3 regions of the Pseudoalteromonas sp. DY56-GL79 genome follow, and region 2 is predicted to be linked to each of the others. Evidence: predicted binding sites of a transcription regulator. Region 2 holds the regulator's gene; each other region holds the start of a gene.

Region 1 (10,639 bases), on a different contig from region 2:
AGCCATATTGAGCGCGATAAAAGAAGCGTCTTTTCGCGGGCTGTGATTGTGCAGCGCGCCTGCCACAAGCTCTTTACCCGTGCCTGATTCGCCGTTAATCAATACACTCATGCTTGAAGCGGAAAGTTTACCGATGGCGCGGAACACTTCCTGCATCGCTGGGGCTTCACCAATAATGTCGGGGCTATTGGCTTTTTCACTGTGGCGCTTTTGCTTTTTAGTTTGCTGGCCTGCGCGAAATGCACGTTGCACAAGGGAAACGGCCTCGTTTAAGTCGAAAGGTTTGGCGAGGTATTCAAATGCTCCTTTCTTAAATGCGTTGACCGCAGAGTCCAAGTCCGAGTGCGCGGTCATAATGATCACCGGCAAGTTTGGGTAGAGTCCTGCAATTTTATCTAACAAGGCCATGCCATCGATACCTGGCATACGTACATCTGAGATCAGCACTGCGGGTTGCTCATATTCAAGCGCGGTCAATACATCTTGACCGCTGGCGAAGCTCTCGGTTTCAAACTCAGCTCGCTTTAATGCCTTTTCTAAAACAAATCGGATTGAAGCGTCATCATCGACTAACCAAACTGATTTCATTGCACGTTTCCTGTTTCGGTGTTGTCAAAGGGAAGGTAGATACTGAACTCAGTGTGTCCTGGCCAACTATCGCATTCGATAAACCCTTGGTGTTGCTCTACCAAAGTTTGCGCGATAGAGAGTCCAAGTCCAGATCCTCCTTCTTTATTCGTGATCATCGGAAAGAACAATGTCTCTTTTACCTCATCGGCGATCCCCGGACCGTTGTCGCTGATACGGATGAGTAATGCTTTTTTCAATAGCCGCTCACCATGATGAAGACGGTGTTTAATGCGCGTTGTTATGGTGATCGTACCGTCATGCTGTAGCGCTTGTTGAGCATTGCGTAGCATATTCAGCAGAACTTGCTGAATTTTGGCTTGATCTATCACAATGGCTGGAATACTGGGATCATAATCTTTTACCAAGATGATATCGGCATCGCGCTCCAAGGTGGTTAATTTAATCACCGATTCTAACGACTGATGGATATTACACGGCTCTTTTTGTGGTAACTGATTGGGTCCAAGTAATCTATCTACCAACTCGCGCAATCTATCTGCTTGCTCAATAATGAGCGTGGCACATTCTTCCCGTTCTTGTTGATCAGTTTCGTACTGCAATAATTGCGCCGCACCGCGGATCCCACCAAGTGGATTTTTTATTTCATGGGCAAGACCGCGAATGAGGTTTCGAGCTGCCTGAAATTGGTGCATTTGATTGGATGCTTGGTCATAACGCAGGGCATCATCAACACGGCGACATTCCACTAAAATATACGCCTTTTCTGCAAGGTAAACTCGTCTGGCATGCAGACTTAGTGTCGCAACACGATTATCTACGAATACCACGTCTACCCTGTGTTGCTGGCAGTCTACACCATCTTGTAGCACGTATTTAGAGAGCCGAGGCAGGTCTATATGATGATGATTAAACACACTATCAATCGCCAGTCCAACAAGCCGTTTAGTGCTGAGTCCCAGCAGTTCACTACTGCTGTAATTGGCATAGTGGATCATTAAATTTTGATCGAGCACTAAAATCGCGGTTGAGAGAGATTGCCAAACTTTATCCAAGTCAATCGAGTTATGTTGATCCATATATGTTCACCGTGCACCAATGTGGTGCAATGAGAATAGCATAGCTTTGCATCCATTGAAGTAAATTATTACCTAAGCTCAGAAACTAGGGGTTTTCGAACTCGTATCCTAAACTTGTTATTAATAAAGCATGCCAACTTTAAGGTCTTAGTGCTTTGTGTCAAAAAATACATCTAGCTCGTGTCTGTGGGGGGAGCCTTTTTGTCACGCTCTGCATGAGCGGGTGTGACTTTCAAAGCGCTAAGTATGTTACCGAACAGGGTGACTGCTTTCCTCCTCAAGCTGCGAGTGTACATCGAGCTACGAATGGCGAGAAAGCCACCCTTACAGGTGTGATGCGGGTCGTCCAACCTAACTGGCGAGATAAATATTTATTGCGAACAAAGGCCGAGGTCTACTATCAAGTTCAGGTTGGTGAGCAAAGGTTGTGGATTGAACACAATGACATGTCGAATTTGGCTTCCTCAATACCAGAGGAAATGAGCATAGTATGTTTGCAACTACTGGTTGAAAGTCAGTGTAGGTAAGCAATATCGCTTTAATTATTCACGGTATTGCGGTGCAAAAAGAACTTATGAGCATCGCTTTGGGCGACTAACATACCTTTTTGATTAAACACTTTCATAACCACAGAATGCTCGCCGCGATCAATGCCACGCAAAGCAAACTGAGTATTCGTTTGCTTTGGCCCTGTGGCCGTTCCATTGAGAAAGAGTTGCACGCTTAAACCTTGGGTAAATCTAGGCTCAATGGTGCCCGTCACATATACGCTGCCACTATTATCACGGATTGTTTGCTCATGCGCTGGGGAAGTGATTTTAGCTGTATATTGAATCGTTGGTGTTGTATCCGTTTGCTCGAGAATTTTAGTATCAACACTTGGCATGGTTAAGGCGCTGGCATTGAGTTTGACTTCTTTCGAGCCAGGTTGCGGTACATCCGAATAGACCCAATGGCCGTTTTTGTCTTTCCAGCGATAGATTTTTGGATTGGACTCTGCTGCAGCATCAATGCTTGTTAGGGCTAGCGTCATGCTAACCGACATTATAAGAAACCACTGACGCACCACAAATCTCCAGAGCAAACTACTGTTCATACTGTAGTATAGCGCAGTTGGAATTGCGAGTTGCAAATGAATAATTCCCATAATGACAACATAAAGGCGACTTTCTTTAAGTTTTTGAATTGCATCAAAAAAGCCCGTAACAACGGGCTTGAGAACACATATGATTAAGAGTGCCAGAAACGCATAATGAGTTTTGGCTCTACAAGCTCAATACGGCAGTATTGAGCGTAGTAGTCGGTTAGCGATTAAACGCTGTAGTACATTTCGAACTCAACTGGGTGAGTTGTCATGTTTAATTTTTCAACTTCTTTCGACTTAAGTGTGATATATGCATCGATTAGGTCGTCAGTGAATACGCCACCTTGAGTTAAGAACTCACGGTCAGCATCTAGAGAAGCAAGCGCTTCATCAAGTGATGCTGCAACAGTTGGGATTTCTGCTGCTTCTTCCGCTGGTAGGTCGTATAAATCTTTATCCATTGCATCACCAGGGTGGATCTTGTTGCGGATACCGTCAAGACCAGCCATCAGCTGGGCTGCGAAAGCTAGGTATGGGTTAGCCGCAGGATCTGGGAAGCGTACTTCGATACGACGGCCTTTCTCTGATGGGATCACAGGGATACGGATTGATGCTGAGCGGTTACGTGCTGAGTATGCAAGCATAACTGGCGCTTCAAACCCTGGTACTAGACGCTTGTAAGAGTTTGTTGCTGGGTTAGTGAATGCATTGATTGCTTTAGCATGCTTAATGATACCACCAATGTAGTAAAGCGCTTCTTCAGATAGACCGCCGTACTTGTCGCCTGCGAAGATGTTCTTGCCGTCTTTAGCAAGTGATTGGTGGCAGTGCATGCCTGAACCATTATCACCAACGATTGGCTTAGGCATAAAGGTTGCTGTCTTACCGTATAGGTGAGCCATGTTGTGGATAACGTACTTCATCTCTTGGATTTCGTCTGCTTTAGTCACCATAGTATTAAAGCGAGTCGCAATCTCATTTTGACCAGCAGTTGCTACTTCGTGGTGGTGCGCTTCAACAACGTGGCCCATTTCTTCAAGTACTAAACAAGTAGCTGCACGCCAATCATTAGACGAGTCTACCGGTGCTACTGGGAAGTAACCACCTTTTACGCCAGGGCGGTGACCTGTGTTGCCGCCTTCGTAGTGCTTGTCTGAGTTCCAAGCTGCTTCTTCAGCATCGATTTTGTACATAGAGCCAGACATGTCAGTTTTAAATTTAACATCGTCAAACAAGAAGAACTCTGGCTCTGGACCAAATAATACGGTGTCTGCAATACCTGTTGAACGCATGAACTCTTCAGCGCGTTTAGCTACTGAACGTGGGTCACGCTCGTAACCTTGGTGTGTGTTTGGTTCAACCACGTCACAACGAACGATAAGCGTTGTTTCTTCTGCGAATGGGTCTAGCTTTGCACTTTCTGCATCAGGCATAAGTACCATGTCAGATTCGTTGATGCCTTTCCAACCAGCGATAGATGAGCCATCAAACATTTTGCCGTCTTCAAAGAAGTCTTCATCGGCTTGATGATGTGGGATCGATACGTGTTGTTCTTTACCTTTTGTATCTGTGAAACGTAAATCAACAAATTTTACGTCGTGCTCTTTAATAAAATCTAAAACCGATTGTGACATGTGTCCTCCGACTCGTTGGGTTATTTTTTGCTGCAATGTACTGCAATTGCACACAGATAAGCTTGATCTGTGCCATGTTTTTAAGTTTTTGATAAGTATTGATTTTTAACTTTTGGGAAATTTAGGGATTAGCTTGTTGCACTAACTTGGTGCGTAAATGTTTCATTATGGTGCGCAATGTTGGTGCAAGCGATTCCCTGTGATAGTCACTTTATCTTCGAGTAAGTGTTTGGAGTATTGGTATAGATTATGAAGTGCAACAAAGCAAAAATTAATTTAATGTGATAGCTGGGATCAGGGGTCGTGTTTTAATAAAAAAAGCAAGGCGCCTTGAGGGAGACGCCATGCCTTCAGGGAGTTGACTTTATCGAAGCTCAGGCTAGGGCCTGTTGATCTTTGCTGTTTGATTTTTGTTCTCCTGAGTGTGTTTTGGTCGCGACGCTCGACTTGCCGCCTAGTAATCTAGGCAAAAGTTGAGCAACAATGAACAAAGCGCACTCAGGTGAACCCAAAGGGCAGCGCTTGATTAGCATTTCTACTGTGTTATCGCCTGACTCACATAGAATAACTATGCTACGCAGGCTCTGCCTTGTACAAATACCAATCAAACTGCTGCAAAAACAAACTTGAAAGGTAAACAGGCCCTAGTTACTTCTCAGCGAGTATAACGCGGGCTTAGTAATAACCCCGCTGGCGGCTAATACAGTTGTTGCAGCGGTAATTCCGATGATAAGCGACAGTGGTAATACGAATCCAAGCAGGGAGACACTAAACATGACCTCCGAGTTTGCCAGCCATGCCATCGCTGCAACGGTTGCAAATGTCGCACATCCAAGAGCCGTAAAGATAACTTTAGTATTTTCTCCTAGTAATCCAAGTACAATACTTTTTGGCGACGCACCAATTGCCATACGCACTCCGAGTTCATAGCGACGCATAGAAACACCGTAATTGAGTACGCCATATATGCCAATTAGTGCGATAAGTAAGGTGATGGTTGCCAGAGATAGCGCAGCCCAACCTGCAACTTGGTGAATTGCGAGCGAGTTAGATAGCTGTTGAGACAAAGGTTGAATTTCAGCAACGCGCCAGCGTTTAGATATTTGCGCCATGGTCTGGTTTATGGATTGGGGAAGTATCTGCTGCCCTGTGTGCGTTTGAATAATAAACGCTGGTGTATAGGCTGACAGTCTGTCCACAGCCCACATGCGAGCGGTATCAGGCTTATCTGGAATGGCTAAATTTTCACTAATACCTATGATTTCATACTGAACATTACGACGGCCATTGAGCCAATAAAAGCGTTTACCTATAGCGTCTCCTTGTGGCGCAAGTTGTTCTGCAAAGGCTTGATTAACAATAAGCACAGCTGATTGGCTATTCACTTCTTCAGTGGTGAAATTGCGGCCTTGTAGCAGACTAATCTCCATCAGTGGCAGGTAAGATTCATCAACGATGTTACCAGACACTGAATACTGCGTCTGGAATCCTGAATCAGTTGCAAGAAAGGTACTGAGTCCAAATTCAATCGGTGTGCCAGTAGTTAAGCTGACCGCTTTGAATTGTGGGTTTTGTTTGAGCGCAGCGGTAACATCTAGTAATTGTTGTCTGCGCTCGGCATAAAATGCATCTCTTTGTTCACGGGCTGGACGTTGCTCTACAAGTTGGTTGAGTTCAACCTCATAGCGTTCAGAGGTTGAGAAATTAGGAGATTGGTTGAGTAATCCCCATGCATTGATAAAAGTTTGCGAGCAAGCGAGTAACAATAGGCTGGCTAGAAATAGTTGGCTAAAAATTAAGGCTTTTCGGGTTTCTGTTTTGATTTGGATCCCAGTGCCTTTTCCGCTGCTTTGGAGTTGGCTATTGAGCTGCTTAAAGTTAATGCGTTTGCTCACAAGCCATGCACCGAGCGATGCCAATAACACGGCAAGAATTAAGCACAAGGCAACCGTGATGAAATTTGTGCTGAGGTTGAGTACGCCAGGTAGGCTATCAGCAGCTACCAGCCTAAGTAAGTAGTAGCATAATTCACTCACCGCGAAGGAAAGCATCGCGGCGCTGCTTGTGAGGATTAAGAGTTCGATAAATATGCCCCGAGATAAGTGGCCGCGTCCAGCGCCAAGTGCAGCCTTGATAGCCATATCACGTTGCTGATTTACTGCTCTGGCTAGAATAAGGTTAGCAATGTTGGCACAAGCAATGAGTAGCAGGCAAAGTGCGCCTAAAAGTAGCCAAATAGTTTTGCTGGCACTATCACCGTGGATTTTTTCTCGCAGCGGTAACAGCTCCAACGTAATGGTCATATCATCAAAGAAAGAAGAGCTGGCTGTTTGGGTTTTAAAACGGCTGTTGTAATGCGTGGATAGCTGGTGGTTGATAGTGGGAATGTCTACCGCCCCCGCTTTTTTAATCAACACGTGTCGATTAGGACCGGTGATCCCCCAGTGCTGCGCATCGCGGCGTTGGAATGAATAATAATCCCAAGGCAACCATACGTCAGTCAGACGACCCGGAGTAAGCATTTCAGGTTCGCGATTTTGCTCCGATAGCACACCAATGATTTTAAAATTTACTTGGTCTATTTGAATCGATTGACCGACGATATCGGCTGCTTGACCATAATATTTTTGCCAAGCTTGATAGGACAATACCGCGATTGGCTGCATTGAATTAAGGCCTTCGTCTGCGCTCGGTCCACGACCTAAGTGAAAAGTAAATCCAAGCATCGGCATAAATTCAGGGGTGGTGTAAGTGGTATTGACTTGCGGCGTTTCAACTTTACTTCTAATCACCTCTTCGGAATAGCCAAATAGGGCGGTTTGCGACTCCGGCGTTTTTTCATTTTCATAGATCTCAAGCAGCATAGGTATCGGAGTGAAATCATCAAACTCCACTCTATCCTTGATATAGTGCACTGCTTTTGAAACGTAAAGCTGCTCTGCATTGGGGTAAGGCAACGGCGCAGAGAGAATAGTAAAGTTTAAATTAAACATCGCCACGAGCGTACCTAGTGTGAGCGCAAGCGTAGAGATAATCGTGATGGTAAATACTTTTACTTTACTCAGAGAGTACAGACTGGCACTCATGTCTTTGACAAGCATATTACTTTCCTCGCTTCCATCATGAACTAAAACGTGTCAACGACTGTGTTGGCGTTAGTGTGTGTTTGGGGGGCCAGTATTTTGCCATCTAGAAGGTGTAGTTTGCGTGTCGCCATATCGGCATATCTAGGGTCGTGCGTCACCATACATAATGTTGTCCCTTCTAGGTTTAGCGTTTTCAACATGTCCATAACGGCATCACCATTTTTTGAGTCAAGGTTACCTGTAGGTTCGTCAACAAGCAGTAATGCGGGGTTGCCGACGAGTGCGCGGGCAATAGCAATCCTTTGCTGTTGCCCACCTGAAAGCTGGTTTGGGCGATGTTTTGCGCGGTGTGCCATATCTACTTTTGTTAGGCAGCTCATTACAACGTGATCAATATCGGCATTGCTCATCGGAGTTTTACGATAACGCAATGGCAGCGCGATATTATCGTAGACTGTCAGTTCATCAATTAAGTTGAATGACTGAAAGATAAAGCCAATTTTTTCGTTTCGAATATGTGCCGCAGCCGCCAAAGTTAATTGGCTAACCTCAAGATTTTCAATTTTATAGCTACCATCTGTTGGCATGTCTAACAGACCAAGAATTGACAGCAGGGTAGATTTACCACATCCAGAAGGGCCACAAATTGACACGAAATCACCCTTATATATTTCCAAGTCAATCCCACGCAATGCATGAGTTTCCATTTCTTCGGTACTAAAAACTTTGGTGATCCCTGACATGGTTAAAATAGTTTCTTTCATAATCGTATCCTAATGATGATTTATTATTGAATGATCCGTACTTGTTTAGCGTTTTTATAAGTACTTGTATCAGAGAGTATGATTTGCTGATTTGGGGTGACACCGCTTTCAATTTGCAAGAATTTTCCTGCATCTATACCAAACGACACTATCTGAGGGGTTGCGATGTCATTGTCTAACACAAAGAGCGTTTGCTGGCTGTGTGACTGGGTGTTACTTGGACGCTCAACATACAATGCGTTCTTCAGCTGATGTGTGCTAATTTGCGCATCTACGTTAAGTTCTGGGCGCGCAGAGTCTGGTACGCCATTGACAAAAGTGAGCTCAACTTCAATGGTGCCCTCTTGTACTTGCGGGCTGATCCTTGTGACTTTTGCTGGTACTTGTTCGCGGCGTGTATTGACCATAGCAAATTGACCTACCTGAATTTGTTCTGCCTTAGACTGAGATACTCTGACCAGCGCTTGAAGGTCGTTGGTACTGCCAACTTGAGCAAGTTCTTGGCCGGCCACAACACTTTGTCCAAGTTCAACTGCGAGCCGTTGCAACACACCTTCTGTACCTGCTCGGACTGTTAGTTTCGCTTCTCTTTCTTTTAACCGGGCGAAAAGAGACTGAGCTTGGTTGATCAGTTCTTGCGAGATGGTTAAATCTTCCGAATGTAATAGCTTTAGCTGCTCTATACGTTGTTGTTGGAGCTGTACTCTTTCTGACAGCTGCTGCTCTTCAAGCTCTGCGGTTTTTACATCAATGGCGGGAACAACTCCTTGGTCTCTGAGGGTTTGCTGAGCTTCTCGGCGCATGACTAGCGATTGATGCTCACTGGTAAGTTCGGCAAGGGTGGCGACTTCCATTAATAACTCGCGCTGGTTTGCGAGCTTTTGTCTGCGAAAGTTTGCTTGTTGACGGTTCAGCTCCATTTCAGCACTTTCTAATTGCTGTAAGAGGTCCGGGTCTTGCATCTTCAAAATGATGGTATCAGGCTGAACTTCACCACCGGGGCGTACTAAGATTTCATAGACGGTGGCAGGGTCTTGGGTGGTGATCAGTTTTTGTTTATTAGAGCGAAGCACACCATAGCCGTCAACGCTAACATCTAAATCACCTTGCTTAACTTGTCCAACAATGATGGTTTGTCTTGGTAATTTGAACTCGTCCGATGTTGAGAATAGCTTAAGGCTAAGCCAAGCGAATATCAGCACTAGGGGAATTGCGATAACAAGCCCTAGCTTTTGTAGCGGCTTTGCTTGTTTTTGTTTTATTACGTCCATCATCAGTTACCTTACTTTAATCGGTTAACCAATGAGAGCAAACGATATGCCAAATTTTATCCTGTTGTTTTTATTGGTGTTTAATGTTTTTGTTTTACCGAAAGGTCCGATAGTGGACGTGAGAATTCAAAAACTGGACTGAGCATATTGGGTCAGTTTAGTGGCACAGGAAAGGCGAGTTGGCAAATCGCTCCCTGTTTATCCTGACGATTGCTTAGGCTAATGGAGCCAGACATTTGCTCGACAAAATAGCGGCTAAGATAAAGGCCAATACCTTCCCCCGTTTGTTTGGTGGAGTAAAATGGCACAAATAAGTTATCGTGGTTGGCAACGCCGGTACCTTCATCAAGCACCTCCAAGATAGCAATATTGTCTTTGGTATATAGCTTCAGTGTAAGCACAGAGCCCGCGGGGCTCGCTTCTATGGCGTTCTTGATAATATTGATTAGCACTTGATTAAACAAGGTCGGGTCCACATGGAAGTAGACCGGAGAAAGTTCAATTTGCCACGCTACATCTGTAAAAAGGCCTTGAACGGTTTTGCTTACTTCTAACCCCGACAGACGTTTTATCTCTACTTTTATTGGTTGGTTGAGCTGGCTGTACTTATGGATAAAATCCTGCAAATGGAAGCACCGCTCAAGTACGATATTAAATGCTTCGTGATCCCTTGGGTTTTTTGCGCGAGTTTGTAGGCGTTCCAGTATGGCGGACACTGGGGTGAGGGAGTTTCTTATTTCATGGCTAATCACTCGGATCAAGCGTTGCCAAGCTTGAAGCTCCTGATCGCGCAGTGCTTGCTGAATATCGATACAGACGACAAGATGATATGACTGACTCTGCTGAGTAAAGGTGCTGTGTCTAACTTGCCAGCGCTTGTTGTTCTGTATATCGATAAAATGCCACTGTGGAGAAGGAGTTAACCCTATCGCCTCTGGGTGGCTATATCGTAGGGTTTGCCATGGCCTTTGAAATAGTTGAAAGCAGGCGTCATTGCCAAAGCACAGTTGCATACGTTGGTCGAAAATAAGCATCGGGGTATTTAACACACTGATCAGTTCAGCAACGAGGAAAGATTGCATATCTTCATCGGTTTTTTCACTTTGTAGCATATCGGAGAGCGCATTCAGCTG
Region 2 (10,639 bases):
CGCTTTACTTATTCCTTCTGAAGTAGGAATACAGTCATAGCCTTTGTATAGCGCGATCCAAGTTACTAATAGTGCAAATACGAAACTCTTAATAAGACCATTTAAGATGTCTTGTTGAAACGACACTTGCGATTGCATAATTGACCAGAAGCTACCTGAATCTACGCCTAACCAATCAACCCCCACCAAGTGTGCGCCTAAAATAGCGATCGCAGAGAATATCAATGCGAGTAACGGCATACTAATAAAACCGGCCCAGAAACGAGGAGCAACCACGCGTTTAAGCGGGTCTATCGCCATCATTTCTAAACTAGATAATTGTTCCGTAGCCTTCATCAAACCGATTTCAGCAGTTAACGCACTGCCTGCACGTCCTGCAAATAAGAGTGCGGTTACCACAGGGCCCAGCTCTCTAAGTAAACTCAAAGCAACCAAAGGTCCAAGGCTATCTTCAGCGCCATACCCAACTAACACGGTATAGCCTTGTAATGCCAATACCATGCCGATAAATAAACCAGACACCATGATAATCAACAATGATTGATGGCCAACCATGTAAAGTTGCTTAATCAACAGCGGCGTGCCTTTTCGGAAATTAGGTAAGCTACATAGCGCACCAAAAAGCATTGTTGTGGCACGGCCAAGTGCAGCAAAACGGCTGAGGGTTTTGTGGCCTAGTTTTTGTAAAAAGTCGACCATACTCACTCTCCTTGCAACAGCGCTTGCTGATAATCAGGCGCTTTAAAGTGGAATGGCACAGGCCCATCCGCAAGGCCCTGTAAGAACTGCTGCACTAATGGCGATTCATGTTCAAGCATCTGCTCAGGGGTTCCTGTACCAATCACACCTTGCTCAGCAATAATAACAACGTGATCGGCAATGCTCAGCACTTCAGTAACGTCATGAGTGACTATCAGCGACGATAATCCCAACACTTCATTAAGGGACTTAATCAAGCGAACTAGAACCCCCATGGAGATCGGATCCTGACCTGCAAACGGTTCATCGTACATAATTAATTCAGGATCAAGCGCGATAGAACGTGCTAAAGCCGCGCGTCTTGCCATACCGCCAGAGAGCTCTGCCGGCATTAAATCTTTTGCACCACGAAGACCAACCGCTTGAAGCTTCATTAGCACCACTAAACGGATTAGTTCTTCAGATAATTCGGTATGCTCGCGTAGAGGAAATGCCACATTGTCGAACACGCTCATATCGGTAAACAAAGCACCGCTTTGAAATAACATACTCATGCGCGTTCGAGCTTGATACAAAGCTGCTCGTGACATGTTAGGGATACTGTTTCCAGCAAAAAGAATATCACCGCTATCAGGCTTAAGCTGACCACCGATTAAACGCAGCATGGTGGTTTTACCAATGCCACTCGGTCCCATTATTGCGGTAATTTTGCCCTTTGGTACAGAAAAGCTCATGTTTTTGTAGATGATCCTTTCACCCCGAGAGAAGGTTACATCCTTGATTTCTACAATTGACTGCGACAAGTCGCTCTCCAGATCCAGACTATATTCATCCAAGTATGATACTTTTTTTTCAAACAAGATGGAAAATCGTTTTGGTAAAATTTTGTAAGTAGTGAAATGTAACGGTTTGCTTATACTTTCCAGAGCGCTTTTGGTAGTATCTATCGAAATTTTAATCCTATTGGCTAGAGGTTCATGGTTTTATCGTTTGTTATTCTCATTCTTGGCTTTATTGCACTGGTTTGGAGTGCTGACCGCTTTGTTTTTGGTGCGGCCGCTCTTGCACGAAACTTTGGTGTGCCAACATTAATTGTTGGTTTAACTATCGTGGCCATGGGTTCTTCAGCACCAGAAATGATGGTTGCTGCGCAAGCCGCTCTTGCAGATAAAACAGACACCGCCGTGGGCAATGCCATAGGTTCTAACATCGCCAATATCTTACTCGTTTTGGGTCTCACCGCGTTATTAAGGCCACTCTCCGTTGGCTCTGGTATTTTGCGCCGCGAAATGCCGCTGTTAGTCATCGTTTCATTGGCAGCTTGGTATATCGTTAGTGATAACCACTTTAGTTTCGTAGAAGGTGTTTTGTTATTAGTCGGTTTCGCCGCTTTTCTTCTTGCACTTATCATTATCACCAAGCGTGGTGGTGGAGATAATGATGACCCATTTGTCAGTGAAGCCTGTGAAGAAGTGCCAAATAATATTCCAACTCAAAAAGCCGTTTTCTGGTTAATCGTGGGTATGATTTTACTGCCTATTAGCGCGGACTATCTCGTTGGCGCCGCGGTTGACATCGCCAAATATTTTGGCATGAGTGACCTGCTAATAGGATTAACCATTATCGCCGTTGGTACTAGTTTACCCGAGCTTGCGGCATGTGTTGCTGGCGTACTTAAAAAAGAAGACGATCTAGCGCTTGGCAATATTATTGGCTCGAATATCTTTAATATATTGGCAGTGCTATCGATTGCTGGGATTATTAACCCATCTGTCCTCGACGCCAATATTGCGTCACGTGATATCTTTATTATGCTTGGCGCGACACTGCTGCTTATCCTAATGAGCCTCAGCCTAACAGGTCAGCGCCGCATCAACCGCTTGGAAGGTGGCATACTTGTCGCAAGCTTCGTCGGTTATATTTACTACATCATTTAAGGAAGCCTTGTGACAACGAACCCATTTATTGATTCTGCAAATCAAGTTTTTGCTACTGAACTTGCAGCAATAGAAGAAGTGCAACAGTTTGTTGATCAACAATTTGTAAAAGCCTGTGAAATTATGTTTGGCTGCCAAGGTCGCATCATCGTGATTGGCATGGGTAAGTCCGGCCACATCGGAAACAAAATCGCAGCGACACTCGCAAGTACTGGCAGCCCCGCATTTTTTGTTCATCCAGGAGAAGCAAGTCACGGCGACTTGGGTATGATCACCAAAGATGATGTGGTTTTGATGATCTCCAACTCAGGGGAAACCCAAGAGGTGATCTCAATCCTGCCTGTGATAAAGCGCTTAGGGGCCCCCGTTATTTCTATGACAGGCAACCCGAGCTCGACAATGGCTCGTAATGCGACGGTTCACCTTTGTGTTAAGGTATCAAAAGAAGCCTGCCCATTAGGACTTGCACCCACGGCGAGCACCACAGCTACGCTAGTGATGGGCGATGCACTCGCGGTTGCGCTACTTGAAGCCAGAGGCTTTACGGCTGATGATTTTGCACTTTCCCATCCAGGTGGTAGTTTAGGAAGACGTCTACTACTAACCGTTGCTGATGTCATGCATCAAGGGGATGCAATCCCTATGGTTAAAAGTCATTGCACAGTTAAAGAAGCTTTATTTGAAATGTCAGCTAAAAGTTTAGGTATGACGGCAATCGTAGATGAAAGCTCGCAATTGCAAGGTATTTTTACCGATGGCGACTTGCGCCGTATTATCGAACAAAAGATCGATATTCACACCACCCCAATCACGCAAGTTATGACGGCTAAAAGTACGACGGCACGCGCCGATATGCTCGCAGCAGAGGTACTCAATATCATGGAAACCAAACGAATTAATGGCTTGATTGTGGTAAACAAAAACAACATACCGGTTGGCGCCTTGAATACGCAAGATTTACTTAGAGCGGGGGTGCTGTAATGCAATTTGAAGATTTATATCAGACGATTTCAACTGAAGCTTGGGAAAAAGCAAAACAAATCAAATTATTGATTTGCGATATTGATGGCGTATTCTCAGATGGACGTATATACCTTGGTAACAATGGTGAAGAACTGAAAGCATTTAATACCAAAGACGGGTTTGGTATTAAAGCCTTGATTGATAGTGGTATCGAAGTCGCCGTTATCACAGGTAGACATTCACAAATAGTTCAGCAACGCATGACTAGTTTAAATGTAACTTATATTTACCAAGGCCAAGAAAACAAGTTAGTGGCATATGATGAATTGAAGACTAAGCTCAACCTTAGTGATGACGAAATTGCATATATTGGCGATGATGGTCCAGACCTACCCGTAATGGAACAGGTCGGTTTTGCCGTTGCCGTCAATGATGCACATCCTCTTGTCAAACGTATCGCCCACTACACCACTTTGATGCCTGGTGGTTTTGGTGCTGTGAGAGAACTGACTGATCTTCTAATGCTCAGCCAAAATCACTTATTGACTTCCAAAGGATCAAGTACATGACCGTATTGCGTGTCATCTTACTCATTGTTTTCGCTTCAATAATGGTATGGATGTGGTCGCCCATGTTTAATCCATCAGAGGCGGACTCAGCAAAAGAAGATGAACCGTTAGCTAAGCCCGATTATGTTGCAACCACACTTCAGCAAACGACCTATAGTGAAAATGGCTTATTAAACTATCAGGTAACTGCTGATAAGATGGAGTTGTATCAAGATCTTGGCTTTAGTCACTTTGAAAAGCCTATTTTCACCTTATATAACGGTGAGCAAAATTGGCAAATAAGTGCATTAGAAGCAACACTGTACGAAAACAATACCTTGATATTAGAGGGCAATGTGCTGGCAAAGAATTTAACGCCTAACGCCATGATCACCGATATCAATGCCGATAATGTAAGAGTTGAAATTAAGCAAAAATTGATGAAGTCGGAACACCCTGTCGTTATCACGGGTCCTAGTCTTAGGATCACGGGTAAAGGACTGCATGCGGATCTACAAAAGCAAGTGATCGAACTCATCAACCACACAAAGACAATTTATTATGACCAGTAAAATCATTAACAAACTAGTTTTCATCGGCTTGCTTGCAAGTTCTACTCTAGTAATTGCTGCAGAACAAAATGAAGTCATTATTGATGCTGGCCGTCAGCAAGCTCAACTGCAAAGCAACATCGGTATTTTTGAACAGAATGTTGTTATTATTCATGGCAACAGAAAAATAAATGCCGATCGCCTAGAAGTCCATCGCCGCGCGGAGCTTGGTACTAACAAGCAACTGCTTGTTGCAACTGGCAGCCCAGCTATTTTCAGCGAACGTCAACCTGATGGTAATTTGCTAGAAGCCAAAGCAAACGAAATTCGCTACGACGTTGCGAAAGGCACCTTAGTCATTTCTGGCGATGCGGAAATCAATCAAACTGGGCAAAAAATCAATGCTCAGGTCATCACCTATGACATTGAAAAGCAACTGATCAGTGCTGAGCGCTCAGACCAAGAAGATTCCCGTGTAAGAACCATCCTTGTTCCTGTTGATGACAAAAAAGACGCAAAAGATAAAAAAGCGCAGGAAGAAGGTAACAATTAATGAGCGAGCTCAAAGCAACTGGTCTAGCAAAGAGTTATAAAGGCCGCCAGGTCGTCAAAAATGTTGGCTTAAGTGTTCAAGCTGGCAGCATTGTAGGCTTATTGGGCCCGAATGGCGCAGGTAAAACCACGACCTTTTATATGATTGTAGGGTTAGTACCAAGCGACAAAGGTTTTATTCAGATTGATGACGAAGATATCACTTTGCTACCAATGCACAGCCGCGCGCGACTTGGTATTGGTTATCTACCGCAAGAGTCTTCGATCTTTAGAAAACTCACGGTCTATCAAAATTTGATGGCGATTTTAGAAACTCGAAAAGACTTATCTAAAGTTGAAAGAGAAGCTGAACTAAACGAGTTACTGGATGAGTTTAATATCCAACACATTCGCGACTCACAGGGCATGGCATTGTCGGGAGGCGAAAGAAGACGCGTAGAAATTGCTCGCGCTTTAGCCGCTAACCCTAAGTTTATCCTGTTAGATGAACCTTTTGCTGGTGTTGATCCTATTTCGGTGTTAGATATAAAGACAATCATAGAGCACCTAAAAAACCGCGGTATCGGTGTGCTAATCACCGATCATAACGTTAGAGAAACACTGGACGTATGTGAAAAAGCCTACATCGTTTCACATGGTGAGTTAATCGCTGCAGGCACGCCAGAACATGTTTTGGCAGATCAAACCGTAAGAGATGTCTACCTAGGCGAACAATTCAAGCTATAGTTAAGACGTAGTATTAATAACTGTTAAAAAGGATTGTTAGAGATACATGAGGCAATCATTACAGCTGCGCATGGGGCAGCAACTTACAATGACTCCACAACTGCAACAAGCCATTCGCTTGCTGCAGCTTAGTACATTGGATCTGCAACAAGAAATACAAGAAGCATTAGACAGCAATCCATTGTTGGAAGTGGAAGAAGGTGATAATACTGACGGCGAAAACACTGACCAACACAGTCAAGAAAAGAGCAGTGCTGACGACAATCAAGATTCAAGCGATGAAGTGCAGGTTAGTGACTATGAGATAGACTCAGATACAGCCATGAGCAAAGACACGGTGAGCGATGACCTCGCCATGGATGTCACTTGGGACGAGTATATGAGTGCAGCGCCCGCTGCAAGCTCAGGCCCACTTCCCGATGACGATAATGTTTATCAAGGGGAAACCTCTGAATCTCTCCACGACTATCTCATGTGGCAACTTGAGCTGACACCATTTAGTCCAACAGATAGAGCGATTGCGATTGCGATTATTGAAGCGGTCGACCTGTCAGGCATTTTAACACTGTCTTGCGAAGACATTTTAGAAAGCATTAATGATGAGAGTAGCGAAGAGCCTATTGAGCTGGATGAAGTCGAAGCCGTGCTCAAACGTATTCAGCTTTTCGATCCTGTCGGTATCGCAGCGCGTAGTTTACAAGAATGCTTGTGTATTCAGCTAAATCAATTCGCCCCAGATACGCCATGGATTGCCGAAACGAAAATGATCCTGACAGAGCATATCGACTTGCTTGCCAGCCGTGACTATCGAACTTTGACTAAGAAAACACGCCTTAAAGAAGCCGATCTCAAAGAGGTCATGACGTTAATTCATAGTCTTAACCCAAAACCAGCGGCAAGCATTATTCATGAAGAGCCTGAATATGTGATCCCTGACGTATCGGTGAAAAAAGTAAAAGGTCGTTGGGTCGTAGAGCTAAATCCTGATGCTATGCCTAAAATAAAAGTAAACGACCATTATGCTGCGATGTCTAGAACAGCGAAATCCAGTACAGATAGTCAGTTTATTCGCTCACATTTACAAGAAGCGAAGTGGTTTATTAAAAGCTTAGAAAGCCGAAATGATACTTTATTAAAAGTTACCAATTGCATTGTGCAACAACAACAGGCATTCTTTGAACATGGCCCCGAAGCAATGCGCCCTATGGTGCTAAATGATGTTGCTGAAATGGTTGAGATGCATGAGTCCACAATTTCCCGTGTGACAACACAAAAATACATGCATACACCTCGGGGAATATTTGAGCTGAAGTACTTCTTCTCTAGCCATGTAAGTACAGAAAATGGAGGTGAGTGCTCTTCTACAGCAATTAGAGCACTTATCAAAAAGCTGATAGCTGCAGAAAATACCGCGAAACCATTGAGTGACAGCAAAATTGCAGATATCTTAGCTGAGCAAGGAATTAAGGTAGCGAGACGTACGATTGCAAAATATCGTGAATCCCTAGCCATTCCACCGTCAAATCAGCGTAAAAGCTTGATATAAGACGTAAAAACCAAGAAGGAAAAATGCTTATGCAACTAAATCTAACTGGTCGCCATGTAGAAATTACTGACTCATTAAGAGACTATGTCACCAACAAGTTTGCGAAGCTAGAAAGGCACTTTGATCATATCAATAACGTGCATGTGATCCTTGATGTCGAGAAGCTAGTACAAAAAGCAGAAGCAACATTACACGTAAACGGCGGCGAGCTATTTGCATCAACAGAGCATCAAGATATGTATGCCGCAATTGATGGCCTTATCGACAAGCTAGATCGTCAAGTTATTAAACACAAAGAGAAGCTCACTCGACACTAAGATGAAATTAAGTGAATTGGTGAACAAGGACTGCAGTAAAGCTGCGGTCCTTTTTAATAGCAAAAAACGTATTTTAGAATACATCAGCGAACTGGCTCATAGCCAAATTCCAAATACCAGTCAGCATGCTATCTTAGACGCTTTAATGGCGCGAGAGAAATTAGGCAGCACAGGGATCGGTAAAGGTATTGCCATTCCTCATGGTAGACTTGAAGGTTTGGATAAAATCCTTGCAATGGTGCTTGTTAGCGAGCAAGGGATCCAGTTTGAAGCCATAGATAAGCAGCCTGTCGATATTTTTGTCGCGTTCATCGTACCCGAAGGTGATAATCAACAGCACCTGAAGACCTTAGCGGCGATTGCTGATACACTCAAAGACAAGTCTTTTTGCAAAATGCTTAGGCAAGCAAAAAGTGATGACGAGTTATATGCAGTGATCCAAGGTGAACTTGATGAGTGATGAAGAAAAAGGACTCGAGCTTATCATTATCAGTGGCCGCTCAGGCTCTGGTAAATCTGTAGCGCTTCGAGTATTGGAAGACTTAGGCTACTATTGTGTAGATAACATTCCAGTCAATTTACTGCCGTCTTTAGTCCGCAGCGTTTCCGACAATTATAATAAAATTGCAGTCAGTATTGATGTTAGAAACTTGCCTAAAGAACAGGACGAGTTTAATGACATTCTTGAATACTTGCCTGGTTTCGCCAAACCTACCCTGTTTTATTTAGACAGTGACGATCAAACCCTGATAAAACGCTTCTCAGAAACACGCCGTTTGCACCCTCTTTCACTACATAATCTTCCATTAGATGTTGCGATAAAGAAAGAACGGGAATTGTTAGACGTGTTGATCACACGCGCTGATTTTCTCATTGATACTACAGGCCTGAGCGTTCATCAACTTGCGGAAGATATCCGCGAAAAAATCTTAGGTAAGAAAGACAAACAACTCATTATTACCTTTGAATCTTTCGGCTTTAAACACGGCATCCCAAAACAAGCGGATTACGTTTTTGATGCGCGCTTTTTGCCCAACCCACATTGGGAGCCTGAGCTTAAGCCGCTAACTGGCCTAGATCAGCCAGTCAAAGACTATTTGTCGAGTCACAGCATCGTGCAAAAGTTTACTTGGCAGATCCAAACCTTTGTACAAACTTGGTTACCACACTTAGAGCGTAATAATCGCAGTTATCTAACGATCGCAATAGGATGTACTGGTGGACAACATCGCTCGGTATACTTAGCGCAAACCATTGGCGAGCGATTTGCAAAAACCCATCCCAACGTCAAAATTCGCCACCGTGAGCAAGAGGGTTAAATGTTAGAAGATACGTTTTTAATCCAGAACAAGCTCGGCCTGCACGCTCGAGCAGCGACGGTTCTTGCGCAATTAGCGACCCAATTTGATGCCGAAGTGACCTTATATCAAGGAGACAAAAGTGCTGCTGCTGACAGCGTACTAGCGCTGTTGTTACTTGAAAGCAGCCAAGGAAAAGAAGTACGAGTGGTTTGTGAAGGTCCCGATGCTCAGTATGCACTAGACGCCATTGGTGGACTAATAGAAAATAAATTTAATGAATCCGAGTAACTTGGGTTACTAGCGCCCAGATAGCACTAAGGCCCGATTCATTTATTCCCTGCTAATCTCCCCCTCCGTAACCAGACTGGTATAATACCAATTAGTCTTAATACTTGCTCAATTTGAAGGAGCAAATCTGACGCTGACTGTGTTAAAAATTTTTCATTTAGAACAACTAAATAACCTGAGCTGCGGATAATTAATGCCTTTCTAGCAGCCAGTTTTAGCGCTAACTGCGTTGAATTCACTTCCAATAGCCAGCTATTGGTGCGTAAATTCGCCTTGTTTTCCCTAAAACTTGCTGGCTAAACAAGGAAAAAACTAAGTTGTGCTTTAGCAACAATGAGTTGGAACATTCCTTATCCAAACCTCAGGTTAAATAGCAAAATTTTCGCCGTGTTATCGACAAGATTTTCTCGCCTCAAAATAGATCACTTAATTAAGCGAATTGGTATAATAAGTCTCTCATAATTAAGCGTAAACCTTGGTAGTTCCCAATAAACTGAGTTACACTGTAATACCAATTTAGGTTTCTTTCGTGCAGTAAAGCGAGTTGCCGAGAAAATCCTATTTTATCGTTGCGTACACCTTTAACGTGTATTAACGATAGCAACCCACCAGCAGAAACAACACGAATAAAATTCAAATTAAGAAATTGATTTCTGCGATAAAGTAAATGAATTGGGTTAACTTCATCACGTTAGCCAACATTATTATCAAAAAGGATGCCTATGCCTGAAGTATTTGAACAAGACTACACACTGGAACAACTCCAAAAGGTAACTAAAGCCTTAAACAGTGGTCAGTTTGTTCAAGTTAGGCGTATGCTCGCAGAAACAGCTCCTTGTGATACAGCACTGCTTTTAGAATCATCTCCTCATAAAGTTCGCTCTATGCTGTGGCAGCTCGTTGACCCAGATATCCAAGGGGATGTTTTAGAGGAACTGTCAGAGGACGTAAGACTTGGGATCATCGCCCAGATGGAGCCGGAGCTAATTGCTGCCGCTACAGAAGACATGGACGACGATGACCTTGGTGATGTCCTGAGAAGCCTGCCTGATACCGTCTACCAAGATGTTATTGGTGCGATGGATAGCCAAGATAGAGAACGTGCGACACAAGCATTGTCCTACAAGGAGCACTCGGCCGGTGCGCTAATGAGCACCGACACGGTCACTATTCGACCCGATGTTACCTTAGAAGTTGTATTTAGATATCTA
Region 3 (10,639 bases), on a different contig from region 2:
AGCAAACGTAATATAAGAGAAGGCCAAGCCTTTACTCAAGCCCATATCTGCATGGTCTGCAAAGGCGATACTGTGACGATTATTGCTAAATCAGGTGGACTCGTGATCAAAACTCAAGGAGAAGCGCAGCAAGATGGCAACCGTGGTGAACTGATTAATATTAAAAACTCTCGCTCTGGCAAAACCTTACGTGCTAGAGTAATAGAAGTGGAAACAGTAGAGGTGAATTTATAAAAAATTTGCTAAAGTAATACTATTAAACGCCGATAACAAGGCTGAGAGTATAATTTTATTGGGTCTACAATCATGGTTAATCAAGTTAACGGTCAGAATCAGTCTACATCCGTTGCTAATAATGTTAAGCAACAGAAAGCTGAATTGCAAAGAAATGATGCCAACAGCGCATCAGTTAAATCACCAGCTACACCAAAAGCAGCTGCGGATTCAGTCAGTCTGACTCCACAAGCGCAACAGCTGAAAACAGTCAACGAAAAAGCGCAGCAATCATCAGGCTTTGACGACAAGAAAGTCGAAGAATTGAAAAAAGCGATTGCAGAAGGCAAGTACCAAGTTGACGCGGAAAAACTCGCCAAAAACATAGCTGCATTTGAGTTCGAAATATATGGATGATTTGGTTCGGCTTTGCCACCACAAACTTTCTGAACAAATCTCAACGCTAGAAGCGATGACCCAGCTTCTGGCGCGTGAGCTTGACGAGCTTGCATCTCGGCGTGGCGACAACTTAAAAGAAATCGCTCGTGAAAAGCTAACTCTCATTTCAAAACTGCAAAAGCTCGACAATGAATTGTCAAAAACAGAGTCTCACGTCTTTGAACACAATGAAGTAGCCCCGCTCGTTACTAAAGTGCGAGCACTACTCAGTGAATGCCAAACCAAAAATGAAATCAATGCTAAAACTGCTCATCAGGCGAATGTAAGCACACGTGAATTAAAAGGGATCTTAATTGGCGCACCAACTTCGATTACATATGGTCAGGATGGTAGTGTTAAAAGTAGCGACAGTGAGTTAGTACGTAACCTAAAGGCGTAGCCACGCCAATCATATTTCAGTATTGAAGAACAACCGAAATGCAGCATATTAAGTAAGCGACATGTGATGAGTGCTTACTTAAAACTATAAGATATCTTCTTAATTTTCTGCGGCTTGACTTGAGTAATATACAAATCATAAACGCGTTTCATATCAAGCTCTAATTCCGTCGTGTAAGTATCACCAACAGCGTAACTTTTCAGCACCTTAGCCCCTCGAACGAGTCCATTTACTTGGCTCTTAAGGCCGTCGTTTTGCGCAACCGCCCCTTTTACCGTAATAGTAGATGTCAAATTCTGGCCATACAGTTGCTCGGCCAATTCACGATACGCTTCTAATTTTGAGACTTTAATAGCCATTAGCTGCTTCTCACCCGCAGTTTTACCCGGCTGAGCACTCAAAGGCGCGTACCCCACAGCACGTAAAACAGGAAAAGTTTCCGGTTGTACTGTTTCATATTCAATGTGCTTATCAACGAGGCTTGAACAGCCACTGAGTCCCGCTAGCGAGCAAACCATAACAACTGCACTGATAGAATTAGTGATACGCATTTCACCTCACTCCGCTACAATAAATACCAATCAAAATTTAACACTTCCCCAGCATCTTAGTCTCGCAAGGATTGTTGTGGTTTCATCGAGTATTGGCAATAAATAAAAATTAACTTTAATGATCTATGATTATGCACGAACCTTGCCAAAATTTGGCACAGGTATTGCTGAGTTAAAGAGTAGTTTTTTATCTGGGCATTTAAACATGAAAAAGCAATTCACGATCAGTCTATCACTGTTGTGTATCACCTTAACTAATCCTGCTTATGCCGAATGGTTTGAAGTTACCGGCATGGCTGACGTTAAAAATGGCGATCATCAAAAAGCCAAAAGAAAGGCCGTAAACGACGCCATCACACAAGCATTGCTGTTTTCTGGTGCTTCTGTGAGTAGTGTACAAACCGTCACCGATGGTGTGCTCACCCAAGATCAACTTAAGATCCGCTCAAATGCCGAAATCCAGAGCGCCAACGTGATTGCTGAAGCAAAAGTCGGTGACTCATGGCAAGTAACATTGCATATCGATATTACCCCACAAAGTGCTCAGTGCCCAACTAGTGCATACAATAAACAGGTTGCAGTCACACAAAGCCAGTTAAAAAATAAACATCAAGCAACTTTAGGTCAAATTTTTGACGTAAATAAAGCGGTGAGCGAGCGCCTATACCAGACTATGACTGAACAAAAGTCGAGCTTAGAACCCGTTCCCTATTTTGCACAGACTATAGATGTTAGCCGCTTTTTCAGTCAGCGTTTTGATTATAATGAACAGCTAATCGAGACCATTACAGCAAATACCAACAGCCAATTTGTACTACTGAGTCAAATAACTGATGTTGCTAGTGTCGATAAACTTAATAGTGACCTCGCATTTTGGCAAAGCGATAAATACTTAAGAAGCTTCAAGGTAGACTTTGCGCTGTTTGATGCACTTTCTCATGAAAGGGTGTGGCAAAAACAATATGCCACTCAAGGCGTGTGGCCGTTTAAGAAAACCAAATTAATTGATGTGTACAGTGAGCGCTTTTGGCAGACAGATTATGCTGATGAGATCCAAACCACGCTGACACAAATCGCAACTGATTTAAACGCAGCGGTCGCCTGCTTACCTACCAATGGCAAAATCCTACATATCGATGATGAACAAGTCGTTATTAATTTGGGCCGCATGCATGGCTTAGAGAATGGCCAGATCCTTAACGTAGCACATAGTAATCCGCTGACTAATGTCGATGGTAAAATATTTATGCATCAAATTAAAACCATTAATAAGCTGCAAGTGATCCAAGTGAACGCTCAAAATGCCATTGCGGTAAATATCAGTAATCGCCCACTTCACAATGTGCAAATTAATGATTTGGTTGAAATTCAAATAGAAACTGAAAATGAGTTTGAATTGTAAGGCAGAGTCTTTCTGCAGCAAAAGGCAAGAATTTCGATGACTTTATCCCCTCTGCATCATGCTTCCACCTCCCATTTACTTTGGTCATTCCACACAGAAATGAATACCAATGGCGTCCCCAGTAGGAATCGAACCTACATCTAAGCCTTAGGAGGGCCTTGTTTTATCCATTAAACTATGGGGACAATCTCTAAAGTCAGATAACAGTCGCTTTTTTGACCTTCACTAGCGGGATCTGCGGTACTTAATACCAATGAAGTCGAGAGTTGTCGATTCTCTGTTGTACTGCATCTCAGTGACTTCGCTTTAGTATACTGATCTTAATGAACTTTTAAAGATTAATAGTCAATTTATTCGCGCTAATAAATGAGGTGGTTCAGTAGGTGAATACGCAGCAGTTAAGACCCACTACTGCGCTATCAGTTACTTCGCTTGAGGTGTGAATAAGAAGTAGGATAGTTCTTCGTTTAATAAAACCTAAACGGTATTTTCTTCTAAAAAACGCTATTTGAAGTACTACCTTGAAGCGGTTGCCTGATCATCAAGGATAAAATACGGGATAGTCACCACCGTGCTTGCGATCACTAAGTTAGTATTAAACTCTAACAACCTTGCGTTCACCTCCACGCCTCGTGGACGGTAAACCATAGTGCCTGTGAGCAAATGACTGGGAGATTGAGTGTTTTTCAAGCGACTTGCATTACGCGAAAAAGTCAAATCACCACTAGATGTCACTTCAATTTTCCCCAATGCTTTAAAGTCTAATGCTTGATAACCCAGCTTTTGCATTTGATGCATTAAAGACTCAGCCAATTGGTTTCCTAGCTGGTTTGTATCCCTTAATGATTCATTAAAGTTAACAAAACTAGCTACCGCTATCGACTCGGGCTTTTGCCCTAACACCGTATCTGACAGCTCCAACGCAATTTGATTGGCGTAGTTAGCAATTTCTTTGCGATGACGATAGCTAACGAAGCCAATATCTTGCGATATCGCCGCTTGTGAATCTTCATTACGCTCTTGCTCTTCCATCATGGCATATAATATTTCCATATCGGATTGCTGCGTTTCTGTAGATTCAGGAGTCGCCTGATTTGTCACTTCGCAACCACCGAGTAATGCGAGTGTCGTCGCGAATAGCACTACATTTTTCATCATCGCCTCCGAATTAGTTCGCACGCTCTATACGAATGCCATCGTATGCCGCACCATCTTGTAGGGCGTTAACTACGTTTTGCGGTAAAAACCCTTGAGCAGAACCCACGACACTTTTACTTCTAAGCCCAACCACTCTGGCATTAACCATAACTCCGCCCTGATGATTCACCAAAGTACCACCTAGCACGTACAAAAAAGGGTGGTCGTCAGATAGCTCTAAAAAGTCACGACTAAAAATAAAATCGCCTTCAGGTGTCACCCGGATATAGTCTGTTGTTTTAAAGTCCACAACAGGGATCCCAAATGCATGAAGCTCATGGATAAAGCTTTCAGCCAACTGGTTACCCAGCAAGGAACCTTTATCAAATTCTTTATCTAAAAATACAAAGCTTGTCACTGCTACCGGTGTTTTCTCATTCACGTGTTTCAAGTTTGCAACCATGTCTTGCATTATAGACTGGACATAGTGAGTGACATTTTTACCAGCCATTTGCTGAGAAACAGAGAATTGTTTCATACCGTTTGGGTTACTTTGATACATCGAAGATTTCTCAAAGCCATTACGCACGGGCTCAGCCTGAGCATTATCCACCGCAAAAAAGTTACTCTGAGCACAGCCAACCATCAATGAAAGCGGCAAAACCAAACTTAATACTTTTTTCATTACTTTCATCTCCACTAATATTGGCTTCGTATAATCTGACCGTCACGATTTGTGACACGCTCCGTACCCCACATCACAGCTTTAGGAATGCTGATTGATGCGGCTGAAACGGCTCGATTATGTAACGTATCAACCAGCCGCGCATTGACCAAATAGGTATCTCGACTTTCTACGATTGTCCCGACCACCACGAGGTCAATTTTCTGGCGCTGATTCAGCACATTCAATTCTCGACTTAACATACTATCGGCAGAACTTTGTAAAGATAAAGCGTTTCTGAGTCGATATTCCACGACATCTGCCCCCATTTGACTTAAATGGGTCATGAGGGATTCTTGCAAGGCCACGCTCAAGCCTGAACCTTGCCCAGCAACGGTATCATCCAGCTGATTAGCCTTAAAAAAGCTCGTCACAGCAAGCGTTGAATTCGGCTTGAACGGCCGTACATACTGCCCAAGTTCCGCGGCTAACTGAGCGCCAAACCCATCTACGTCAGGTAAGATTTCTTGCTGCTGGGTCGCTTCTCTTTTGCCGACCTGTTGGCTGTTTGTACACCCCGCCAACAACATAATCACTATGAGTGCTAGATATTTCATTTCACCAAGCCCACGATAAACTTATTGGATAAAATGCAAAATACGCACCAAGTTTTAAAGTCGATGACTGGTGTAATGGCTAACCAAACAGCTTAAACCTGCACGCTTAAGCTGCTGACAACCTTTGTATGCAGAGGCCTTATCTGTAAATGCACCTAATTTGAGTCGATAATATTTGGTATTTTGAATATCTATTTGCTCGATATTCACTTCGCTTGTTGCAAAGTCTTGCGGTAACTTATCCTTGAGTTGCTCGTAGGTTTGCCTAAGCTTGGTATATTCCGTTGTAGAGGCCAATTGAATTGCGAATTCAGCTATCTCGACAGGCTGTTCTTGTTTCTCGGTGGGCTTTGTTTTTTGCTCTATCACTTGCTCGGGTTGCTCTGCTAAAAGCTCAGCATCCTTTTGCTTTGCAAGCGAATTTGATAGCTGCATCGCAATAACATCTAAATCTTCCTGCACTTCTTCAAACTTAGCAACCTGCTGTTTTAGCGCTCTGAGTTGCTCAACTTCTTGTTGTAAGGTGCTTACCTGCTGTTCCAATAAAGATAGCTGCTTCTTCATTTGTAATGAGTCAAGTTGACTCTTGCTCGCAGTTGCTTGGCAACCACTTAGCGCAACGAAACTGAACATAATGAGATGCCACTTAATTGATTGCATTGTTTTCTCTTTCATAAATAGTTAAGGCTTCCACCGCGCAAGAAACTTTGAAGGGAAGTAGATTTTGGCAAATATTTGCCGCATTTTGCGTGGCGTCATCTCTTAATATAAGTAAATAAGTGACGTCGCCTTCTTGTTGCGCATACCCAAAACCACCGCTTAATAACGCGGGATAACGCTTAGCCAAAATCGCCGCATACACTTTTAATATCGTTAATGTCTTGAAGCGTCCAACTACAGCAAACTCTTGCGTGGTTGCACGCTGTCGTTGTAATTCGTGATTTACATCAAGCAGCAAGTCTCCCTCTGCACTTAACTCCACTTCTATCTGTTGAGTACTGGCTACCGCGAGCCTTTTCGCATCACTTATCGCTGTACGGTAAGTCCCTGGCTTCAAACTAGTAAATACATAGTAGCCGTCATATGCCGTTTGAGTGCGCGCGACTTCGTTACCCGTTTCATCAAGTAAACTCACGGTGGTGAACCCTGCAGGTCGGCGCTCAGTACCCTCATTGATTTCAACAATACCTTCAACTTCCGACGAGTTTACAAATGGTATTTCAACATATTCAATATGACCGGGTCTTGGAGTGAATGAAAAGCCATCGTTAGCGGGAATTAAAAAGGGTTCGGGGATCGTTTCTTTGTCAACAATAATATCTGTTCGTTTGTAATTAACCATTGCGGGTAATAGAGCCACACCGTCGTCGTCAGTTTTACCTTGAGCAAAGTTTTGCAATGCTTTTATAGTTACCCCCTTCAGCGGTAACTCCCCATCGTCAAGATAGCCGTTATTATTTTGGTCGATAAAAGCACGAACCATCAAAGAGCCAAACTGCGACAAGCGTTTGCCAGTTAAAAAAACCTGATCTACGGTTTCGCCCGCTCCAATACTCACTTGTCCAGAGAGGCCTACTTGCCAGTTATCATCGTTATCGTATTGCAAGTCTGTTAACAACCTAAACTTATCATGATTCCAGCTCAATCCAAGTTCGGTTTTATAGTAATCGGCAGCAAAGTCTTTGTATAGAGTAATGCCAAGATCAAGCTCAGGACTTAGCTCTTTGCTCAACTCTAGCTCTGCGGCTGTAATTTCATTAGAAGGTTTTATGTCATACCAAGTAGTAAAGCGACTATATATCCCAAAAACCCTACGCTGCCAGCGCAAGTAGCCACTCACATCGCTGGCTTGATTTGTCTGCTCTTGCCACACAAATTGGTTACTGAAAGTGCCCCAATAATTACCCGTACTAAACAGTAGCGACGCTTGCTCGGTGGTATCTATATTAGCTCTATTAAGCTGAAAGTATTCAGCACGATAGTAAATCTTAGCGGCATCAAAAAGAGGCCAATCTCCCGCCGCCGTTAATTTTATCTCGGTCGCATTTTCATCCCGTTCTAAATCTTCCTTTTGCTCAAATTTAGCACCTACCTGCTGGCCAAATAGACGGGTTCGAGTATTTGCAGAGAGACGTTGGTTCGTTTCGCTCTTACTATAGTCAACATCCAGTAATAGTCGTTTATTAATATTGGTGTTAAACCCTGCAGAAAAGTACTGTTCCGAGGCGCTATGTTTCACACCTTGACGATGCTGCAAACCTGCATACGCCACAAAGTTTTTAGTAAGACCGTAGTCAAATCGACCATTTACTTGCCAGCTTGATGCTCCTGATTCCGCAGTCTTGTCGCCCAGTATACTTTTGCCCGTCTCAGTAATTGATACGGCAAAAAAGCCTTCACCTTCGTTTACGGTGCTCTGTTCAACATAATAGGTCTGCACTTCTTTTGATACTTGACCTTGGCCTCCATACATCACCAGTTCAAAGGTATTTTCACCAAATAGTAAATCAATATTTTCAAACTCATAGCGCCCAGATTGGAGATTATTTTCTTGCCCTATTAGCAATCCATTTCGATAAAGCTCTACGTCCCACCCTACCTGAACAGGACCTGAGATGACGATGCGCTGACGGTTCGTACGCCTATCTAATGGCGCGTTACTGAAGCTCACTCCTCGCCCTTCTTCATTTAGCGCATCGACTCCAACTTGAACACTCTGGACATCACCGAGCGATACCTTGGTAAAACTCCCAAACGGTAAAACATCGGCCTTTTTAGAAGCACGGTTGAGGGATAATCGTGAACGATTAATCACATCACCCTCTCTACCAGCAATAAAATACTGAGCTTGCCAATAGGCGATGTCTTGCGAACCAATAAGGGAATAAGACGTCTGACTAATGTCTTCAGTCAGCTGCGTATTTATCTGAGCATCCAGCACTGGTTTACCGATGCTTTGATAAGGACTTGGTCGCCACGGTAATGTTGCGCTAGCATTGCGGTCAAAACTGACAACCTCTCTTCCTAATCGCTGTCGCTGTGCTTCTATTGGCAGAATTTGCCTACTTTTAACCGTAAGAGATAAATCCTGTATATCGGTAAACAGGCTCACATCGAATAACGTCGCAACGATATAATCGGCGAGAAATACCTCACCATTGATAACCTGGATCTCCCTATTACTCAATTGCGTTCGCTGCCCTTTGCTCTCAACTAAATGCGCTTTGGCATTAAGATTAAAAGTGTTTTCAGGTGTGAAGAACCAGCCATCAAAAGTTCCTGACACATCTTCTGATACCACAAAGCCCAAAGCTGAAAACAAACTCAAGAGTTCCACATTGACGCCTTGTTCCGACGTCACCGCGATCACTTCACCTAAATATAAATTTCCTTTATAGGCGGATAAAAACAGTTCCGTACCAACATCAACCCGAGAGACCACCCGTTCATTTTGCTGTATCGCAAGTTTTGCTTTCACTCGTTCAACCCGTTCTAATAGCTGTTGCAAAGTATCAACCTGCGATGCCATAGCAGGTTGATAGCATAGAATGCCTATTAGTAACGTGCGCCAAATAGCGGGGGCTCTCATTACGTTCGCTTACCCTAAACTACAAAGATACCGAATCATCTACAAAGGTGCGGTCAGTGTACTCCTCATCACCCACATACTTGATTAAGACCTTGCCTGATGGCCCGAGCTTGATTGCAGGGTCTATCGAGAATTCTACACTCCTTTGATTAAGCTCTGGATATACGGCAAACTTATTTAATACTCCGATCCGCAAAGGTTTAACGTCATTTTTCCCCTGCCAATAAGCGGATAATTCGCCAAAGCTACTATATTTCCCAGTTCGATTAAGTAGTACCGTAATTGCCTGACGACCATTTTTTGCGTTGCTTACAATGACATCCTCAAGCTGTACTTGCGGGTTCGCATCGCCAACTCGTAGCATCACCGGAATGCTATAGCTCATCAGCACGTCAATATTGATACCTTCTTGCAGCTTGCCTTTATTATTCGGCAGCTCCCTAAAAAGCAAATGTGAGCGATACTCTCCTTGTTCCATATTCGCCTTTCTGCGCACAGCCAGCTTTATTACCTGACGCTCACCAGGTCCCAGTGTTACTTGCCTAGGTGAAATACGGATGAAATGGCTTGCAGCCATAGGGTTCATTTTTTGCTCGGAAAAGTTGGCATAACCACCTTCTTTAAGTGCTAGCTTCTCTTGAAATTCAAGTCGATAAGATTTGGTCACATCACCATTATTAATGATTGTAACCCTCTCAATTCTCTGACGCTCTTCGAAAGCAACCCGTGTTGGGGTGATCATTAGATTGGCGCTTACTTTACAGCAACAAAACAAAAGCAGCGTTAATATTAATTTATTCATAATGTAGGGCCTGTTTATCTTTCAAGTTTGTTTTTGCAGCAGTTTAATTGCCATTTATACAAGGCAGAGCCTGCGTAGCATAGTTATTCTATGTGAGTCAGGCGATAAAGACTTTGTGCTCTTGCAAAGTCACCTTACCCCACATCCTTGTGTGGCATCACAGAAGAAATGCCAATCAAGCGCTGCCCTTTGGGTTCCCCTGAGTGCGCTTTGTTCATTGTTGCTCAACTTTTGCTTAGATTACTAGGCGGCAAGTCGAGCGCCGCGACCAAAACCCACTCAGGGGAACAAAAATCAAACAGCAAAGGTCAACAGGCCCTAGTAAGACAAAGTTATTTCAACGTTCAAGGTTTGCACCCCATCCGATAGCGATTTACCGTTGCCAGCAAAGCGCAATTGCCCCCCGACCTTAAACTCACCAGACCCAACACTATCAGTGAAAATAGCCTTCTCGTGATACAACTCAGTCAATTGGAAGGCATCGGATGCACCAAGATTCCAATAGCCAAACCAGTCGTTGTAAACGGTAGATTGGACGCTAATTTGGCGATTATGAGGAAAATCGGTCAAGAGGATTTCTGCCGCATGACCAAACTCTACGAATAGAATATTGCTTGAGGTTTGTGGTCTAACATTAGGTTCTATCGTCACTGTGCCTGCGCTATTTTGGTCAATAATCGCAATAGTGCCAAAGCTCAATTTCTTAACGACCGATATATCTTGAGCTTTGGCCAAGTGACTGGCAAAAAGCAATGCCAGTACCATGTAACGCCACATGTTTTAGTAAGCGATTTCGATATCAACTTTACTGGTGTATACACCACCG

The links. The regulator sigma-54, encoded in region 2, starts transcription at its own class of promoters, with help from an activator protein. The targets are predictions, from matches to a motif close to GTTGGCACGNNNNTNGNNT.
Region 1: the regulator sigma-54 is predicted to act here: its motif matches at 4,444-4,462, upstream of glnA (glutamate--ammonia ligase).
Region 3: the regulator sigma-54 is predicted to act here: its motif matches at 1,734-1,752, upstream of NO992_RS01675 (LPP20 family lipoprotein).

Annotation. Positions count from the first base shown of each region.
Region 1 covers NZ_JANHZS010000021.1:27,703-38,341, reverse strand. Annotated here, with positions in the region: gene ntrC (nitrogen regulation protein NR(I)) at 1-588, opposite strand, end outside; gene glnL (nitrogen regulation protein NR(II)) at 585-1,667, opposite strand; gene NO992_RS15830 (DUF4124 domain-containing protein) at 2,206-2,712, opposite strand; gene glnA (glutamate--ammonia ligase) at 2,979-4,385, opposite strand; gene NO992_RS15820 (ABC transporter permease) at 5,030-7,486, opposite strand; gene NO992_RS15815 (ABC transporter ATP-binding protein) at 7,513-8,235, opposite strand; gene NO992_RS15810 (efflux RND transporter periplasmic adaptor subunit) at 8,259-9,509, opposite strand; gene NO992_RS15805 (PAS domain-containing sensor histidine kinase) at 9,659-10,639, opposite strand, start outside.
Region 2 covers NZ_JANHZS010000006.1:54,171-64,809, reverse strand. Annotated here, with positions in the region: gene mlaE (lipid asymmetry maintenance ABC transporter permease subunit MlaE) at 1-699, opposite strand, end outside; gene NO992_RS05855 (ATP-binding cassette domain-containing protein) at 702-1,502, opposite strand; gene NO992_RS05850 (calcium/sodium antiporter) at 1,677-2,636, shown strand; gene NO992_RS05845 (KpsF/GutQ family sugar-phosphate isomerase) at 2,646-3,617, shown strand; gene kdsC (3-deoxy-manno-octulosonate-8-phosphatase KdsC) at 3,617-4,168, shown strand; gene lptC (LPS export ABC transporter periplasmic protein LptC) at 4,165-4,719, shown strand; gene lptA (lipopolysaccharide transport periplasmic protein LptA) at 4,709-5,251, shown strand; gene lptB (LPS export ABC transporter ATP-binding protein) at 5,251-5,976, shown strand; gene NO992_RS05820 (RNA polymerase factor sigma-54) at 6,023-7,522, shown strand; gene hpf (ribosome hibernation promoting factor) at 7,552-7,839, shown strand; gene ptsN (PTS IIA-like nitrogen regulatory protein PtsN) at 7,841-8,299, shown strand; gene rapZ (RNase adapter RapZ) at 8,292-9,158, shown strand; gene NO992_RS05800 (HPr family phosphocarrier protein) at 9,159-9,428, shown strand; gene mgtE (magnesium transporter) at 10,151-10,639, shown strand, end outside.
Region 3 covers NZ_JANHZS010000002.1:67,187-77,825, reverse strand. Annotated here, with positions in the region: gene flgA (flagellar basal body P-ring formation chaperone FlgA) at 1-234, shown strand, start outside; gene flgM (flagellar biosynthesis anti-sigma factor FlgM) at 307-630, shown strand; gene flgN (flagellar protein FlgN) at 623-1,051, shown strand; gene NO992_RS01675 (LPP20 family lipoprotein) at 1,126-1,602, opposite strand; gene NO992_RS01670 (flagellar assembly protein T N-terminal domain-containing protein) at 1,808-3,004, shown strand; tRNA gene NO992_RS01665 (tRNA-Arg) at 3,115-3,189, opposite strand; gene NO992_RS01660 (FlgO family outer membrane protein) at 3,521-4,162, opposite strand; gene NO992_RS01655 (FlgO family outer membrane protein) at 4,173-4,826, opposite strand; gene NO992_RS01650 (FlgO family outer membrane protein) at 4,841-5,422, opposite strand; gene NO992_RS01645 (SPOR domain-containing protein) at 5,477-6,082, opposite strand; gene NO992_RS01640 (hypothetical protein) at 6,069-9,011, opposite strand; gene NO992_RS01635 (molecular chaperone) at 9,031-9,813, opposite strand; gene NO992_RS01630 (DUF4402 domain-containing protein) at 10,132-10,578, opposite strand; gene NO992_RS01625 (DUF4402 domain-containing protein) at 10,594-10,639, opposite strand, start outside.